One region of the Paenarthrobacter sp. NPDC058040 genome, then DNA from elsewhere that is predicted to be linked to it. Evidence: riboswitches for the same ligand, from Rfam matches in the RefSeq annotation. Region 1 holds a riboswitch; the other holds the start of a gene.
The links. A riboswitch is a leader RNA that binds a small molecule or an ion and turns the genes downstream of it on or off. The one in region 1 is predicted to bind thiamine pyrophosphate.
Positions count from the first base shown of each region.

Region 2: another riboswitch for thiamine pyrophosphate. It lies ahead of thiC (phosphomethylpyrimidine synthase ThiC); the one in region 1 lies ahead of thiO (glycine oxidase ThiO).

Region 1 covers NZ_JBHVRN010000003.1:45,407-52,853, forward strand. The annotation lists gene ACFVSJ_RS04740 (thiazole synthase) at 1-449, opposite strand, end outside; gene thiS (sulfur carrier protein ThiS) at 453-689, opposite strand; gene thiO (glycine oxidase ThiO) at 686-1,942, opposite strand; TPP riboswitch at 1,935-2,054, opposite strand; gene thiE (thiamine phosphate synthase) at 2,082-2,747, shown strand; gene ACFVSJ_RS04760 (ferritin-like fold-containing protein) at 2,744-3,412, opposite strand; gene ACFVSJ_RS04765 (RNB domain-containing ribonuclease) at 3,454-4,920, shown strand; gene ACFVSJ_RS04770 (DEAD/DEAH box helicase) at 5,187-6,878, shown strand; gene ACFVSJ_RS04775 (DNA-methyltransferase) at 6,887-7,447, shown strand, end outside.
Region 2 covers NZ_JBHVRN010000005.1:303,351-310,797, reverse strand. The annotation lists gene rimM (ribosome maturation factor RimM) at 1-420, opposite strand, end outside; gene ACFVSJ_RS09210 (RNA-binding protein) at 570-812, opposite strand; gene rpsP (30S ribosomal protein S16) at 814-1,224, opposite strand; gene ACFVSJ_RS09200 (hypothetical protein) at 1,442-1,882, opposite strand; gene ACFVSJ_RS09195 (VOC family protein) at 1,992-2,864, opposite strand; gene ACFVSJ_RS09190 (amidohydrolase family protein) at 2,938-4,026, opposite strand; TPP riboswitch at 4,101-4,208, shown strand; gene thiC (phosphomethylpyrimidine synthase ThiC) at 4,203-6,035, shown strand; gene ACFVSJ_RS09180 (alpha/beta fold hydrolase) at 6,018-6,740, opposite strand; gene ffh (signal recognition particle protein) at 6,791-7,447, opposite strand, start outside.

The DNA.
Region 1 (7,447 bases):
AGTCGCAGGGCCAGCACGGGATCGTCGTTGGTGTACGCGAAGACCTTGAAGCCCCTGTTGACCAATTGCTCGGTCGCATCCACCAATTCGACTGCGTCCGGAAGCAAGGTGTGCTCGTCTGCGATGACCTCAAGCTTCACCCAGTCGGTCTCCAACGCTTCCCGGGCCAGTTCCGCCGTCAGCACAGCGTCCTTTGCTGTGAAGCAGCCTGCGGTATTCGGGAGCACCCGGATGTTGTTGTCCACCAACAGCTGGAAAAGCGAGCCCGCCTCTGCCGGAGAGTAGCGCCGCATGGCCACGGTGGTCAGTTCCGTCCCGGAGGCCAGAAGTGCCGCGCCGAGGCCTTCCAGGCTGGGGGCTCCGCCGGTCCCCATGATGAGCCGGGATGACAATTCCACCCCGTCGATGACCAAGGGGTCGATCCGGGTTTCGGTGCTTGTTGTGGTCATGGTTCAGCCTCCTTGGACTGCGGTAACGAGTTCCAGCTCATCGCCTTCGGCGAGGTCCGTGGCAGCCCATTGGCTGCGCGGCACTACTTCGGAGTTACGTGCGACGGCGACACCCAACTTGCCGCCGTCGGCCGCCTGTCCGCGGTGGTCCAGTGCGCGGCCGGTGACGGAGGTGACGAGGGTGCTGACCGAGGCGCCATCCGCTACTGCGTGGTCTGCTCCGTTGAGTTTGATGTTCATGCTGTTTCCTTGCTGAAAGATTCCGTGTCTGCAGAAGTGTGGTGTGGCGCCAGGCCAGGCGTTGCAAAGCGGTCCGGCCGGAAGCGCAACCAGCGCGGATCCACCGAGCCCGTTATCAGGTCGCCCACGATCGCCGCGGCCGCCGGCGCCAGGAGAACGCCATGCCGGAAGAAGCCGGTGGCAATAATGAGGCCCGGAACCTGCCCGTCGGCGCTGGCCACACGTCCCAACAGCGGCGCGTTGTCCGGCGTTCCAGGCCTGGCCCGGGCGGTAGCTTCGAGGAGTTCCAATTCCGCGACCGCGGGAACCAGGACCTGGGCATCGCGCAGAAGCTGGTAGATGCCACCGGCTGAGACAGCGTTGGACCCGGTTGACAGTCCGTCTTCCCTCTGGGTGGCCCCGATTACCACGGTCCCGTCCTCCCTCGGAACGATGTAGACCGGCACACCCCTCACCATTCCCCGGACGGTTGAGGTGACCAGGGGTTGCAAGGTTTCCGGGACGCGCAGCCTGAGGATGTCCCCATACACCGGACGCAAGGGGAGCTCGAGCTGCCCCGGAAGTCCGTTGATCGTTGCCGCATCCAGGCCGTTGGCAAGGACTGTTTCCTTGGCCAGGACCTGCCCACCATTGCTGAGCCCAGCGCCGGCCACCCGGCCTTCGTCCCAGAGCAAGCGGACTGCCGCATGCCGAACGTGGAAGCCGTCGTCGGCCCCCTCTACCCAGCTGTCGTCGGCGGGCCTGTGCGCAGCCAAGCCCGCCAGCAGGGATGCCGCGAGCTTCCGCGGATCCACTTGGTGGTCCGCTGGAATGTGGAACGCGCAGGAAATCTGCGGACTCAACAGGGGTTCCCGTTCGCGCGCGTCCCGCAGCAGCAGCGGCTCCACCTGGAGGCCCTCGGCCACCTGCACGGAGCGCAGGTCTGCGAGCGCGCGGCGATCGGCGGCGTCGGCACCCACGGCGAGCGTCGCCGTCGTACGGTAACCGGTGGTTTCCCGCGGACCGGCGAGGCTGTCCACGAACGCGGGCCAGCGCCGCGACGATTCCAGCATGAGTTCCAGGAGGTCCTCCTCCTGGTAGTGGAGTTCGCTGACGGGGGCCAGCATGCCTGCCGCGGCATAAGTGGCGCCGGTGGCGGGTGCCGGATCGATGAGGACTACCGAATGGCCGCGCCGCCGTGCTTCGTGCGCTATTCCGAGTCCGATGACGCCGCCGCCTATGACGGCGACATCTGCGTAAATGGCTTCTGCCATGGATTTCCTTCCCTACGCCGGTACTAGCCGGATCAGGTCAAGCGGTCGGCGCTGAAGCCCTCTCAGCCGGACAGTCATAAAGACAAACGTCGCGGCTCCCGCAGTACGTGCCCAGTTTAGAGGAACTACTCTGGTTTGCATGACCCAGCCTGACCTCCTCGCCACTGCCCGCCTCTATTTGTGCACCGACGCCCGCCGGCAGCAGGACGATTTCGAAGATTTTGTGGATGCCGCCTTCGAGGGCGGAGTGGATATTATCCAGCTCCGCGACAAGACGCTCGAGGCCGGCGAAGAACTGGAACTGCTGGAGGTCCTCAGCAAGGTGGCCAGCCGCCACGGGCGGCTCTGGGCCGTCAATGACCGCGCCGATGTTGCCCGTATTTCCGGGGCTCCCGTGTTCCACATCGGCCAAAAGGACATCCCCTTGGGGGCTGCCCGGGACCTGCTCACTGATGAGGAGACCATCGGCCTTTCCACCCACTCCACTGGGCAGGTGGACGCGGCAGTTGCGGCCTCCCGGGACGCCGGTGGCCTGGACTACTTCTGCGTCGGCCCGCTCTGGGCGACGCCCACCAAACCGGGCCGGGCCGGAGTGGGGCTGGACTTGGTCACATATGCCGCGGAGGCCGTAAAGCAAGCCGACGTTGACCTGCCCTGGTTCGCGATTGGCGGCATCGACCTCAGCAACGTGGAACAAGTGGTTGCCGCAGGAGCCAGCCGCATAGTGGTGGTGCGTGCCATCACCGCGGCAGATAACCCGACGGCGGCCGCCCAGGCGCTGCTGGCGGCCCTCGACGCGGCTTAGGCCGTCAGCCCCAAGCCGGTCATGCGGCGCCCGTGCCGCTCCGCAAGCTCGGCGGTCAGCTGATGCACTGCGGCACGGGATTCGCCGCCGTCGCGCAGCAGTGGCCCAAGATGCGGATGCTCCAAACCGACGCGCTGGGCCTGTGTCAGGGCCTCACCGACCAGCCTGCGCCCCCAAAGTGAGAGCCGCGACGCGAGCCGCGGGTCATCCCGCAGGGCCCGTCGCAGCAGGATCCGCAGGGCTTCGGTTGCTTGGTCGGCCGAGGCAACCTGCTGGACGAAATGCTGGGTGCCGGAGTCGAGGAAACCGGCGACGGTCCGGTAGAAATCCGCGGAGACGGTATCTATGACGTCGGCCTTGGCCACCGATTCGAACCAGTCTCCGGGCGGCGTCCGCTCGTGGAAGTGATCGAACGAGCGTTGGAACGGGAGCATGGCGTCCTCGGGGTCGTTTCCCATTTCCGCGAGCCGGCCGCTGATTACGGCGTAGTTTCCGAAGGCACCAACGGCGATCTTGGCCAGCATGGCCCGTTCGCGGAGCGTGGGCGCCAGTCGCGAGTCGGAGGACAACCTTCCGAAGGCGGACAACTCCCCGTAGGCCATGGCGCCCAGCAGCTCGGCGGCGAGCTGCCCCTGGGAATCGTCGCGGCCTGTGGAGGTGCCCATGTTCCAAGACTATCCGCCGTTTTCGGGCTAGTCTGACTTTCGTGTCACATCATCGGATAGCGCCCAACGTCGACGATTCTTCCGACCAGCTCGCAGAGTCCTTGGCCGCGCTGAGGACCGAGCTGGAACTGCCCGGCGACTTCCCCGGCGGAGCTCTGGACGAGGCACGCGCGGCCGTTGAACACCACCAGCTCCCGGCCCGGGATTTGCTCGACGTTCCGTTCGTCACGATCGATCCCGCCACCTCCACCGACCTGGACCAGGCCCTTTTCATCGACCGGGCCGGCGACGGCTACAAGGTTCTCTACGCCATTGCGGATGTCCCCTCTTTTGTTGTCCCTGGTGGGGCCTTGGATGGGGAAACCAGGCAGCGCGGCCAGACCTACTACGCGCCCGACGGCCGGATTCCCCTGCACCCGGAGGTCATCAGCGAGCACGCAGGGAGCCTGCTGGCCGGCCAGGACTGCGGCGCGTTCGTTTGGGACTTCGATCTTGATGCCAAAGCGGACATCGCGGCTGTCTCCGTCGCACGCGCATCGGTAAGGAGCCGCGCGAAGCTGAGCTACAAGGGTGCCCAGGAGCAGATCGATTCGGGTTCGGCCCTGCCGGTTCTCCAGCTGCTGAAAGAAGTCGGGCTGAAGCGGGTGGAGCTGGAACGCAAACGTGGCGGCGCGAGCCTCAACATGCCCGAGCAGGAGATCGTCCAGGCAACCGGTGGAGGCGGCTACCGGATTGTTGCCGCCCCTTCACTTCCCGTGGAGGACTGGAACGCCCAGATCTCCCTGATGACGGGCATGGCGGCAGCCCAACTGATGCTTGACGGGAAAGTTGGCATCCTGCGGACCATGCCTGCGCCGGACGAGCGGTCGCTGCTGCATTTCAAGCGGCAAACCCAGGCCCTTGGCAAACCATGGGACGGTGACATCACCTACGGCGAGTACCTGCGGACCTTGGATGCCTCCGATCCCAAACAACTGGCCATCCTGCACTCGGCAGGCACCCTGTTCCGGGGCGCGGGGTACACGCCCTTTGACGGAGAGGTTCCTCAGGACGTCATCCAATCGGCCATCGGGGCACCCTATGCGCACACCACCGCTCCACTGCGCCGCCTTATTGACCGCTTCGTCCTGGTGATCTGTGAAGCGCTGAGCAATGGTCATGACATCCCGGATTGGGCCCGCGAAGCACTGCCGACACTCCCTGAGATCATGGCTTCCTCGGACCAATTGGCCGGGAAACTGGAACGTCTGGCCCTGGACACGGTAGAGGCCGCCCTCGTGGCCAACCATATCGGCGAAGAATTCGATGCTGTGGTCATCTCGGGATCCAAGCCATCCAACGGCAATGGCAACGGTAACGGCAGCGGCCCCTACGGCACCGTCCAGATCGCCGACCCGGCCATCACCGCCCGCTGTGACGGCGAGCTCGAGTCCGGGACCACGGTCAGAGTGAGCTTGGTGAAGGCGGATATTGCCAGCCGGGAAATCCGTTTCGCCCTCGTCCCGTGACGCCGATCCGGGGTTTATGGCCGCCAGAGGATAGACTTGCCGTGTAGTAATGGATGCCCGGTCGTTGATTCAGTTAATTTTTGAACTCAACAAGCCCGCCCCTACGCGATCTTGAGATGTGCCCGCTGGTCACCAGTGCCAGTACTTAGATAGCCCGCGATCGGCTTCCACTGGAATTGCTTGCGCGCCCGTTCGTGCTCCGGTACGGCTTTGCCGCCGCCGTTGAGCATGCAGCGCCAATGCCCAAATGAATAAGGAAACTCCCTGTGAGTGAATTGCACACCCATGAAGTCCTGACGGACTCCACCGGAACCGAATCCATCGAACCCGAGGAAACGATCACCTCGGACGAGACGCCCCACGAGATCGAAGAAAAATCGTTCGCCGACTTCAATGTCCGCGCGGACATTGTCGAATCCCTTGCCGACGCCGGCATCACGCACCCCTTCCCCATCCAGGCGATGACCCTCCCCGTTGCGCTCAGCGGCCACGACATCATCGGCCAGGCCAAGACGGGTACCGGCAAGACGCTTGGCTTCGGCATTCCTGCACTGCAGCGGATCGAAGGCCGGGACGACGCCGGGTACGGCAAGCTCGCTGTCCCGGGAGCTCCGCAGGCCTTGGTGATTGTTCCCACCCGTGAACTTGCCGTCCAGGTGGCGAACGACCTCCAGACCGCTTCCCGCAAGCGGAACGCCCGAATCGCCACCATCTATGGTGGACGTGCCTACGAGCCCCAGATCGATGCCCTGCAGAAGGGGGTCGAAATCGTGGTCGGCACCCCTGGCCGCCTCATCGACCTGTACAAGCAGCGTCACTTGAGCTTGAAGAACGTCAAGATGGTGATCCTCGACGAGGCTGACGAAATGCTGGACCTCGGCTTCCTCCCTGACGTCGAAACCCTCATAGCAGGTACCCCCGCAGTCCGGCAGACCATGCTTTTCTCCGCCACCATGCCCGGCCCCGTCATCGCCATGGCACGCCGCTACATGACGCAGCCCACGCACATCCGCGCCGCCGACCCCAATGATGAGGGCCTCACCAAGCGCGATATCCGCCAGCTCATCTACCGTGCACACAGCATGGACAAGACCGAGGTGGTGGCGCGCATCCTCCAGGCCAAAGGCCGCGGCCGTACCGTCATCTTCACCAAGACCAAGCGCACCGCCGCCAAGGTAGCCGAAGAACTGGTGGACCGCGGCTTTGCAGCCGCTGCCATCCACGGCGACCTCGGACAGGGCGCCCGCGAACAAGCCCTCCGCGCCTTCCGCAACAACAAAGTGGACGTGCTCGTGGCAACTGACGTCGCCGCCCGCGGCATCGACGTGGAAGATGTCACCCACGTGATCAACTACCAGTGCGTCGAAGACGAGAAGATCTACCTCCACCGCGTGGGACGCACAGGCCGTGCCGGCAACAAGGGCACCGCCGTAACCTTCGTGGACTGGGACGATGTGCCTCGCTGGGCCCTGATCAACAAGGCCTTGGGACTCAACGTACCCGAGCCGGTGGAAACCTACTCCTCCTCGCCCCACCTGTACACGGACCTGGACATCCCCGAAGGCACCAAGGGCCGCCTGCCCCGCAACAAGCGCGTCCTCGCCGGCGTCGACGCCGAGGTCCTGGAGGACCTGGGCGAGACCGGCAAGAAGAACGCACGTTCGGGCGGTTCCGGCCGCGACAGCAAGCGCGACGGCGGCCGCGGCCGCAGGTCCGGAGACTCCAGCAAGTCGGGCGACTCGCGCGAAAGCAAGGGCGACGGCGGCCGCAACCGCACCCGTCGTCGTACGTCTGAGGGCGAAGCAGCTCCGGCGGCAGGTGCGTCGGAAACCCGCACGGGAACCGCCGACAACGCCGAGAAGCCCGCACGGACGCGCCGCACCCGCACGCGCCGACGCAACGGCGAAGTGGTTTCCGGCGACGCTTCCGGCAGCACGCCAGCCAGCACCGAGGCCTGACACGGCACATGGCTGAAACTGTTTGGGCGCCGGACGGCAGCAACCTGGTGGTGCACGCGGACAACGCGGACTTCCTCCCTACGCTGCCGGACGGCGCCTTCACACTCATCTACGTTGACCCTCCGTTTAATACGGGCAGGGTCCAGCGCCGCCAGGAAACCCGCATGGTCCGCAACGCCGACGGCGACGGAGACCGGGTGGGATTCAAAGGCCGCTCCTACGACACCATCAAGGGCGCGCTGCACAGCTATGACGACGCCTTCAGCGATTACTGGTCCTTCCTTGAACCCAAGCTGGTGGAGGCGTGGCGGCTCCTTGCCGATGACGGCACACTGTACCTGCACCTGGACTACCGCGAAGTGCACTACGCGAAGGTCATGCTGGACGCGATCTTCGGCCGCGAATGCTTCCTCAACGAAATCATCTGGGCTTACGACTACGGCGCGAGGGCCAAGAACCGCTGGCCCACCAAGCACGACAACATCCTGGTCTACGTCAAGAACCCCACGAAGTACCACTTCGACAACGAAGAGGTGGACCGGGAACCCTACATGGCTCCCGGTCTGGTG
Region 2 (7,447 bases), on a different contig from region 1:
GGGAATCAGGATCTCCTTGCCATCGTGGCCCTCAACCACCAGCAGGTCCTGTGCAGGCATGGTGTTCAGGGCCGCCACTTTGCCCACAACGTGCGTGCCTACGCGCGCCTGAAGGCCAACGAGTTCGTGCTCGTACCAGCCCTCTTCGCCGTCGTCGTCGAGGTCTTCCGTTTCGATGAAGAGCTTGGCGCCGCGGATGAGCTCTGCTGCGTTGCGGTCCGGGACTTCCTCGAAGCCAAGCAGGAGGATGTCTTTGTTCCAACGCGCGCTGCGGACAGTCAGCGGTCCGGAGGCGGCCGGCTCCACCCGGAATTCCGTGCCGGCAACGAAGCGTTCGGACGGAGCGTCGGTCAGCACCTGCACTGTGACCTCGCCTCGGATGCCATGGGGTTTGCCGATCCGTGCCACCTGGAGCTGCATTGGTTCCTCTGAATTCTGGTTTGGCCGCCGGCCGGATGGCCGCGGTACGTCGTTGTTCTTCTCAAGCAAGGGGTGTTCGATAAAGCAATCCGGCCCCTCCACCATATTCGGTGAAGGGGCCGGACTTAAGGCAAATGATGCTGAGCGCGCTACCGGCGACGGTCGGTGTCGACGACGTCGACCCTGACCTGATCGCCACCAGCCAAGGCTGCAACCACCGTGCGCAAGGCACGGGCGGTGCGTCCCTGGCGGCCGATTACCCGGCCGAGGTCCTCCTGGTGAACCCGCACTTCGAGGGATTCCCCGCGGCGGTTGTTCTTGGCACTGACCTTGACATCCTCAGGACTGTCAACGATCCCACGGACCAAGTGCTCGAGCGCTTCTGCCAGCAACTTACTCAGCCTCGGTGGTCTCTGCTTCAGCGGCTTCGGCGTCGTCCTTCTTGGCCTTCTTGGTGATGGCTTCCGGAATGATGACGGAACCCTTCTCCGGAGCCACGAAAGCTTCCTTCGGAGCCCTGGTCTTCAGGGTGCCTTCCTGGCCAGGCAGGCCCTTGAACTTCTGCCAGTCACCGGTGATCTTGAGGATCGCGGCAACCTGCTCGGTCGGCTGGGCGCCAACGGAAAGCCAGTACTGGGCACGCTCGGAAGCGACCTCGATGTATGACGGCTCTTCGGTGGGGTGGTACTTGCCGATTTCTTCGATGGCACGGCCATCGCGCTTGGCGCGGGCATCCATGACGACGATGCGGTAGTACGGTGCGCGCATCTTACCGAAGCGCTTAAGGCGAATCTTTACGGCCACTTTTGTGGTCACTCCTGTTTCTGAAACGGGGTTGAACCCGACGTTCTGCACCCGTGGGGCGGGCCATACTAGGGGGTTCGAAGGACAAGATACGTGCACGGAGAGAGGGGCCGCACCGATCGAGTACCTGTCCATTGTGCCAGATGGGCGGGACAATTACGACTTGACCGGAACAGGCGCGTGTGAAATTGACCACGGCGTCGCCGGACGGGAGGCCTCAGGACACGGACCACACGTAAAGGCCCGCCCGATCGGCGCTCTCCACGTCGGAGGCCAAGGCAGCAAGCTGTTGCACATAGCCCTTCGACTCAACGGCGCCAAAAGGCATGTCTTCCTGACCTGCCCACGCTGTGGCGACGTCGTCAAGAACGTTGCCTTCGCCCTCGTTTTCGTAGGTAAGGAGCTCGGCCAGCGCCCGGACCATGGCCTCCGGAACGCCCAGAAGGGCGTCGCTCGTCACATCCACGAGCGCCAGCTCATAATCAGCTCCCGCAGCGTGTACGGCTTGGCCCGCGAGATCGCCCAGTTGTTCGACCTCGTAGTCGGTAATGCCATCGATCCGGACGGCAGACCCGGCAACATCCGCGCCGCGGTCCAGGGCGGCTGCCCGCTTGAGTGCTTCGTCGTGGGTGGCTACAAAGATTTCGGCAAAGCCCATGGAAAGACTCTCATTCGTTCGCGCTGACAAGACACCGGAAGGCGACCTCGGGCCGCCCTCCAATACTGCCCAGCCTAGTGCAGCCGGCACCCGGCCGGCGCGACACGCCTTACCGGACAGCAACCCGCAACTGGTTGCGCCAGGGGTCCTCGAAGCGAAGTTCCTTGCCAGTGTGGTGGCTCTTCAATCCGGCCACTTTCAGGCGGTCGGCCAGGGCCTGGACATCACCATCGCCCGGGACCTCGATCAGCACTTCCCCCAGCCCAAGCGTGTCCCGGCGCGGTCCGGCACCGCGGCTGTTCCAGACGTTCATGGCCATGTGGTGGTGGTACCCGCCCGCGGAGACGAACAGGGCCTGGCCGTGCCAGCCCGCCGTCCGCTCGAAACCCAACGTGTCGACATAGAACTGCTGGGCGGTAGCCACGTCACCTACCTGCAGGTGGACATGCCCGACGCCGGCAACGGCCTGGGCCTGACCGGTCACCGCCGCTTCGCTCAAGTACTGCTGCAGATAGGCCTGTGGCGGCAACGCGACATTGTCCATGACCACGTTCTTGCCGTCCCACTTCCACACTTCGCGGGGCTTGTCGTAGTACAACTCGATTCCGTTGCCCTCGGGATCGGTGAAGTAGAACGCCTCACTGACCAGGTGGTCGGCACTGCCCACAAAAGCCCGGGGCTCGTATTGCGCGGCGGTGGCGATAGTGGCGGCAAGCGAGGGCTGATCGTCGAAAAGAATCGCGGTATGGAAGAGGCCGGCTTCGCCACGCCCCGGGATCTGCAGGCCCGCCGCGGGGGCAAGGTGGACCACCGGCTTGCCCAGGCGGCCCAGGTAGAGGCCGCCGTCCTGCTCGGCCACGATTTGAAGGCCCAGCGCGCGCTGGTAGTAGTCGCTCATGACCTTCATGTCGCCTACCTTGAGCATCACTGTGCCCATGGTGAGGTCGGCAGGCAGCAGGTCCTGGCTGGATGAAGTGGTCATGTGATGCTCCCGGTAGGTCAAGGTGGCCGCTTTTCGGCTCGTTCTACCTATCTAAATTACTTGAAGCTTCAATTTATTCCCAGCGGACGACGTTGCCCCTGAGGACCACGTGGCCCAGCTCGTGGACCGTGGCCAGCACCCGCCGGGGATCCGCACGGCAGAGCACGACGTCGGCACTCGCCCCTTCGCTGATGCCCTCGGCTCCCAGCCAGGCCCGGGCGCGCCAAGCGGCAGCGTCGAGGACCGCGGAAGGCGGCAGGCCGGCGTCGTGCAGTTCCTGCATCTCGTCGGCAATCCGCCCATGCTTGATGACACTGCCGGCATCGGTGCCCGCGTAGATGGAAACGCCTGCTTCGAAAGCCTCCAGGACCCGCTCGCGACGCCGTTCCCACAGGCTGGTCATGTGCTGGGCGTAGTCGGGAAATTTAGGCTTGGCCTGCGCGGCGATGTCTGGGAAAGTCGCGATGTTCACCAACGTGGGCACGATTGGCACCTGCTGTTCCACCAACCGGGGTATGTGCCGCGGCAAAAGCCCCGTCGCGTGCTCGATGCAGTCGATTCCGGAGTCGAGCATCTGGTCCACGGTTTCTTCCGCGAAGCAATGCGCGGTCACGCGGGCGCCCTCATCGTGGGCGGCAGCAATGGCGTCTTTGACCACGGCGGCGGGAAATGACGGCGAAAGGTCGCCGATCCCGCGGTCAATCCAGTCGCCCACGAGCTTGACCCAGCCGTCGCCGTCGCGGGCTTCCTTCCGCACCGTCTCCACCAACTCATCAGGCTCCACTTCATGGCCCAGGCCGCGCAGGTACCTCCGGCTCCGGGCAATGTGCCGCCCTGCGCGGACCAGCCGGGGCAAGTCCTCCCGCTGCTGGACCCAGCGCGTGTTGCTGGGCGAACCGGCGTCACGGATCAGCAGGGTTCCCGCGTTTCGGTCCGCTACCGCCTGGGCGAGGGTGGTCGGGTCGTCAACCGACCCGCCCGGACCAAGGCCGATGTGGCAGTGCGCATCCACGAAGCCCGGGAGCACCCATCCGTCGAGCACTTCATCCGGCACGGCTGCGGGACGTTCAAAGGTCAGCTTTCCGTCCACGGACCACAAACCCTGGCGTTCGTCATCGGCTGCCACCAGCACGGGACCACTGAATTCAATGATGTTGGCCATGGCAGAAGCCTAGCCGGGACCGCCGGCCGGCTCGCTTGTGACTGGGACCACCCGCCTGGCTGTGGTAGCTTCGTCTACGACCACACGGGAGCCCTTGCAGGGGCTGAGATCAGACTGACGCAGTCTGCGACCGTTGAACCTGTCCGGGTAATGCCGGCGAAGGAAGTGAGTAATCCTTGAGCACCACAGAATCACAGCACAGCCCTGCCCAAAACCAGTCCGGTTCCGCAGCAGGCACGGCGGAAACGGTGACCCAATCCCTGAAATCCCACTCGCTTGCCTGGCTGGAAGATCCCGGCCACGGCATCCGCGTGCCGGTGACTGAAATCGCGTTGGAACCCTCGCCCAACGGCCAGGCAAACCAGCCACTGCAGGTGTACCGCACGGCGGGCCCCGGAAGCGATCCAGTCGTAGGGCTGGAGCCCTTCCGCCAGGCGTGGATCGAGGCACGCGGTGACACAGAGGCGTACTCGGGCCGGGAACGGAACCTGCTGGACGATGGCAAGTCGGCCGTGCGGCGCGGAGCCGCCTCGGCTGAGTGGAAGGGTGCACAACCCGTGCCCCGCCGCGCCGTCGAAGGTAAAACCGTCACCCAGATGCATTACGCCAAGCAGGGCGTCGTGACGCCCGAAATGCGGTTCGTCGCCTTGCGGGAGAATTGCGACGTTGAGCTGGTCCGCAGCGAAGTCGCTGCAGGGCGGGCCATCATCCCCAACAACATCAACCACCCCGAGTCCGAGCCCATGATCATCGGCAAGGCCTTCCTGGTGAAGATCAACGCCAACATCGGCAACTCTGCCGTCACCAGTTCCATCGCCGAGGAAGTGGACAAACTCCAGTGGGCCACCCAGTGGGGCGCCGATACCGTCATGGACCTTTCCACGGGGGACGACATCCACACCACCCGCGAGTGGATCATCCGCAACTCCCCCGTCCCCATCGGCACGGTGCCGATCTACCAGGCGCTGGAAAAGGTCAATGGCGAGGCCAACAAGCTCACGTGGGAGATCTTCCGGGACACGGTGATCGAACAATGCGAGCAGGGCGTTGACTACATGACCATCCACGCAGGTGTCCTGCTGCGCTACGTTCCCCTCACCGCCAACCGGGTCACGGGCATTGTGTCCCGCGGCGGTTCCATCATGGCCGGATGGTGCCTTGCCCACCACCAAGAGAACTTCCTCTACACCCACTTCAATGAACTGTGCGAGATCTTCGCCAAGTACGATGTCGCTTTCTCGCTGGGTGACGGCCTCCGCCCCGGGGCCACGGCGGACGCCAACGACGCGGCGCAGTTCGCCGAACTGGATACCCTGGCCGAACTGACACAGCGGGCCTGGGAATACGACGTCCAGGTCATGGTTGAGGGACCGGGGCACATTCCCTTCCACCTGGTGCGGGAGAACGTGGAACGCCAGCAGGAATTGTGCAAGGGCGCCCCTTTCTACACCCTCGGGCCGCTCGTGACCGACGTTGCGCCAGGGTACGACCACATCACCTCGGCGATCGGTGCCACGGAGATTGCCCGCTACGGCACGGCCATGCTCTGCTACGTGACCCCCAAGGAACACCTGGGCCTGCCGAACAAGGACGACGTCAAGACCGGCGTGATCACTTACAAGATCGCAGCCCATGCCGCGGACCTTGCCAAAGGACACCCCGGCGCCAACGAGCGCGACGATGCCCTTTCCAAGGCACGCTTCGAGTTCAGGTGGCGGGACCAGTTCGCACTGTCCCTGGATCCGGTCACCGCGGAATCATTCCACGATGAGACACTTCCCGCCGAACCGGCCAAGACGGCACACTTCTGCTCCATGTGCGGACCCAAGTTCTGCTCGATGCGCATCAGCCAGGACATCCGCGATGAATACGGATCGGCCGAAGCCCAGGCCGCCATAGCCGGGATTTACAGCGGAATGCGCGAGAAGAGTGAGGAATTCCTCGCCGCCGGAGGCAAGGTCTATTTGCCGGAACTCCAGGTTCCCGCCGCCTCAGGACGCGCGAACTGACGAAGCCCTGCCGACCTCGGCGATGAAGCGTCGGATGATCCGGTCGCCATCCACCGAGTCCTGGGGCCGGTGCCCTCCAGCTGCCACGCGCCGGAGGGCACCGGTTTCCTGCAGGTAGGCGGCGATTTCCTCGTACAAAGGTTCCCAGCCGCCCGTCAAGACCAACGTGGGGACGCCCGGAACGATATGGAGCTGGGCCTCCCACGGTGGCGCCTGCAGCCTCAAGCGGCGGGCGGAGCGCTGCGCTTCCGGGGTGTCCAGCCCGCTGGCTTCGGCGGAGAAGGCGCGCCTGAAGTACTCGCGCTGGTAGTCGGAGTCGTTGAGCCGGCCGCGCACGTCGAAGAGAGGTTCCATCAGCGCGCGGTGGGCTGCCGTAGCGGGCAGCTCAGCCGTCAGGGACAAGCACGCAGGTTCAACGAGGACCAGCGAGTGCACCAGGTCCGGGCGGTCCACTGCTGCAAGCATCGCGGAAATGGCGCCTTGCTCGTGCGCCACCACGTGGCCTCCGCCGGCAGCGCCCAGCGAATCGAGCAGGATCGCGACATCGGCGGACACATCCGATTCCACCGGATCGGCAACGGGGTGGAAACCATGGCGCCGCAGGAACAGGGCGTCATAATCCAAAGCCATGCCATGTTGCTTTGGCCAGGCCGCAGCGCCGAAACTGCCCAGGCCGTGGACAAAAACTACGCGCTGCTTGTGCATTGGATCAGACTATTCCACGGCACCGACATCCCCGGAGGATGCGTGGATGGTTACTTGCCCAGGAACTTGTCGAAGCCCTTGGGCAGGTTCAACGAGGACGGATCGAAATCGGCAGCCCCCTGGCCGAAAGCAGCACCCTTCGGCGCTGAGGCGGCAGCCGCACGCTTCGCCTCGGCGTCGCGCAATTCCTGCGCTGCCTTGGCCGGGTTTCCGGAGCGGGCCTTCTTCTTCGGGGCGTTCTTGCCACCCTTGCGCCCTCCGCCCGGGCCACCGAGTCCCGGCATCCCGGGCATTCCCGGCATTCCGCCGCCCTGGGCAAGCTTCTTCATCATCTTCTGGGCTTGCGCAAAGCGCTCCAGGAGGCCATTGACCTCGGAGACGTGAACACCGGAACCTTTGGCGATACGGGCACGGCGCGAACCGTTGATGATCTTCGGGGCAACACGCTCGTGCGGGGTCATGGACCGCACGATTGCCTCGACGCGGTCGATTTCCTTCTCGTCGAAGTTCTCCAGCTGCTGCCGGATGTTCTGCGCACCGGGCATCATCATGAGCATCTTCTTCATGGAGCCCATGTTGCGGATCTGCTGCATCTGGGCCAGGAAGTCGTCCAGGGTGAAGTCTTCCTGGTCGGCGAACTTCTTCGCCATCCGGGCGGCTTCTTCCTTGTCCCAGGCCTTCTCGGCCTGTTCGATCAAGGTCAGGAC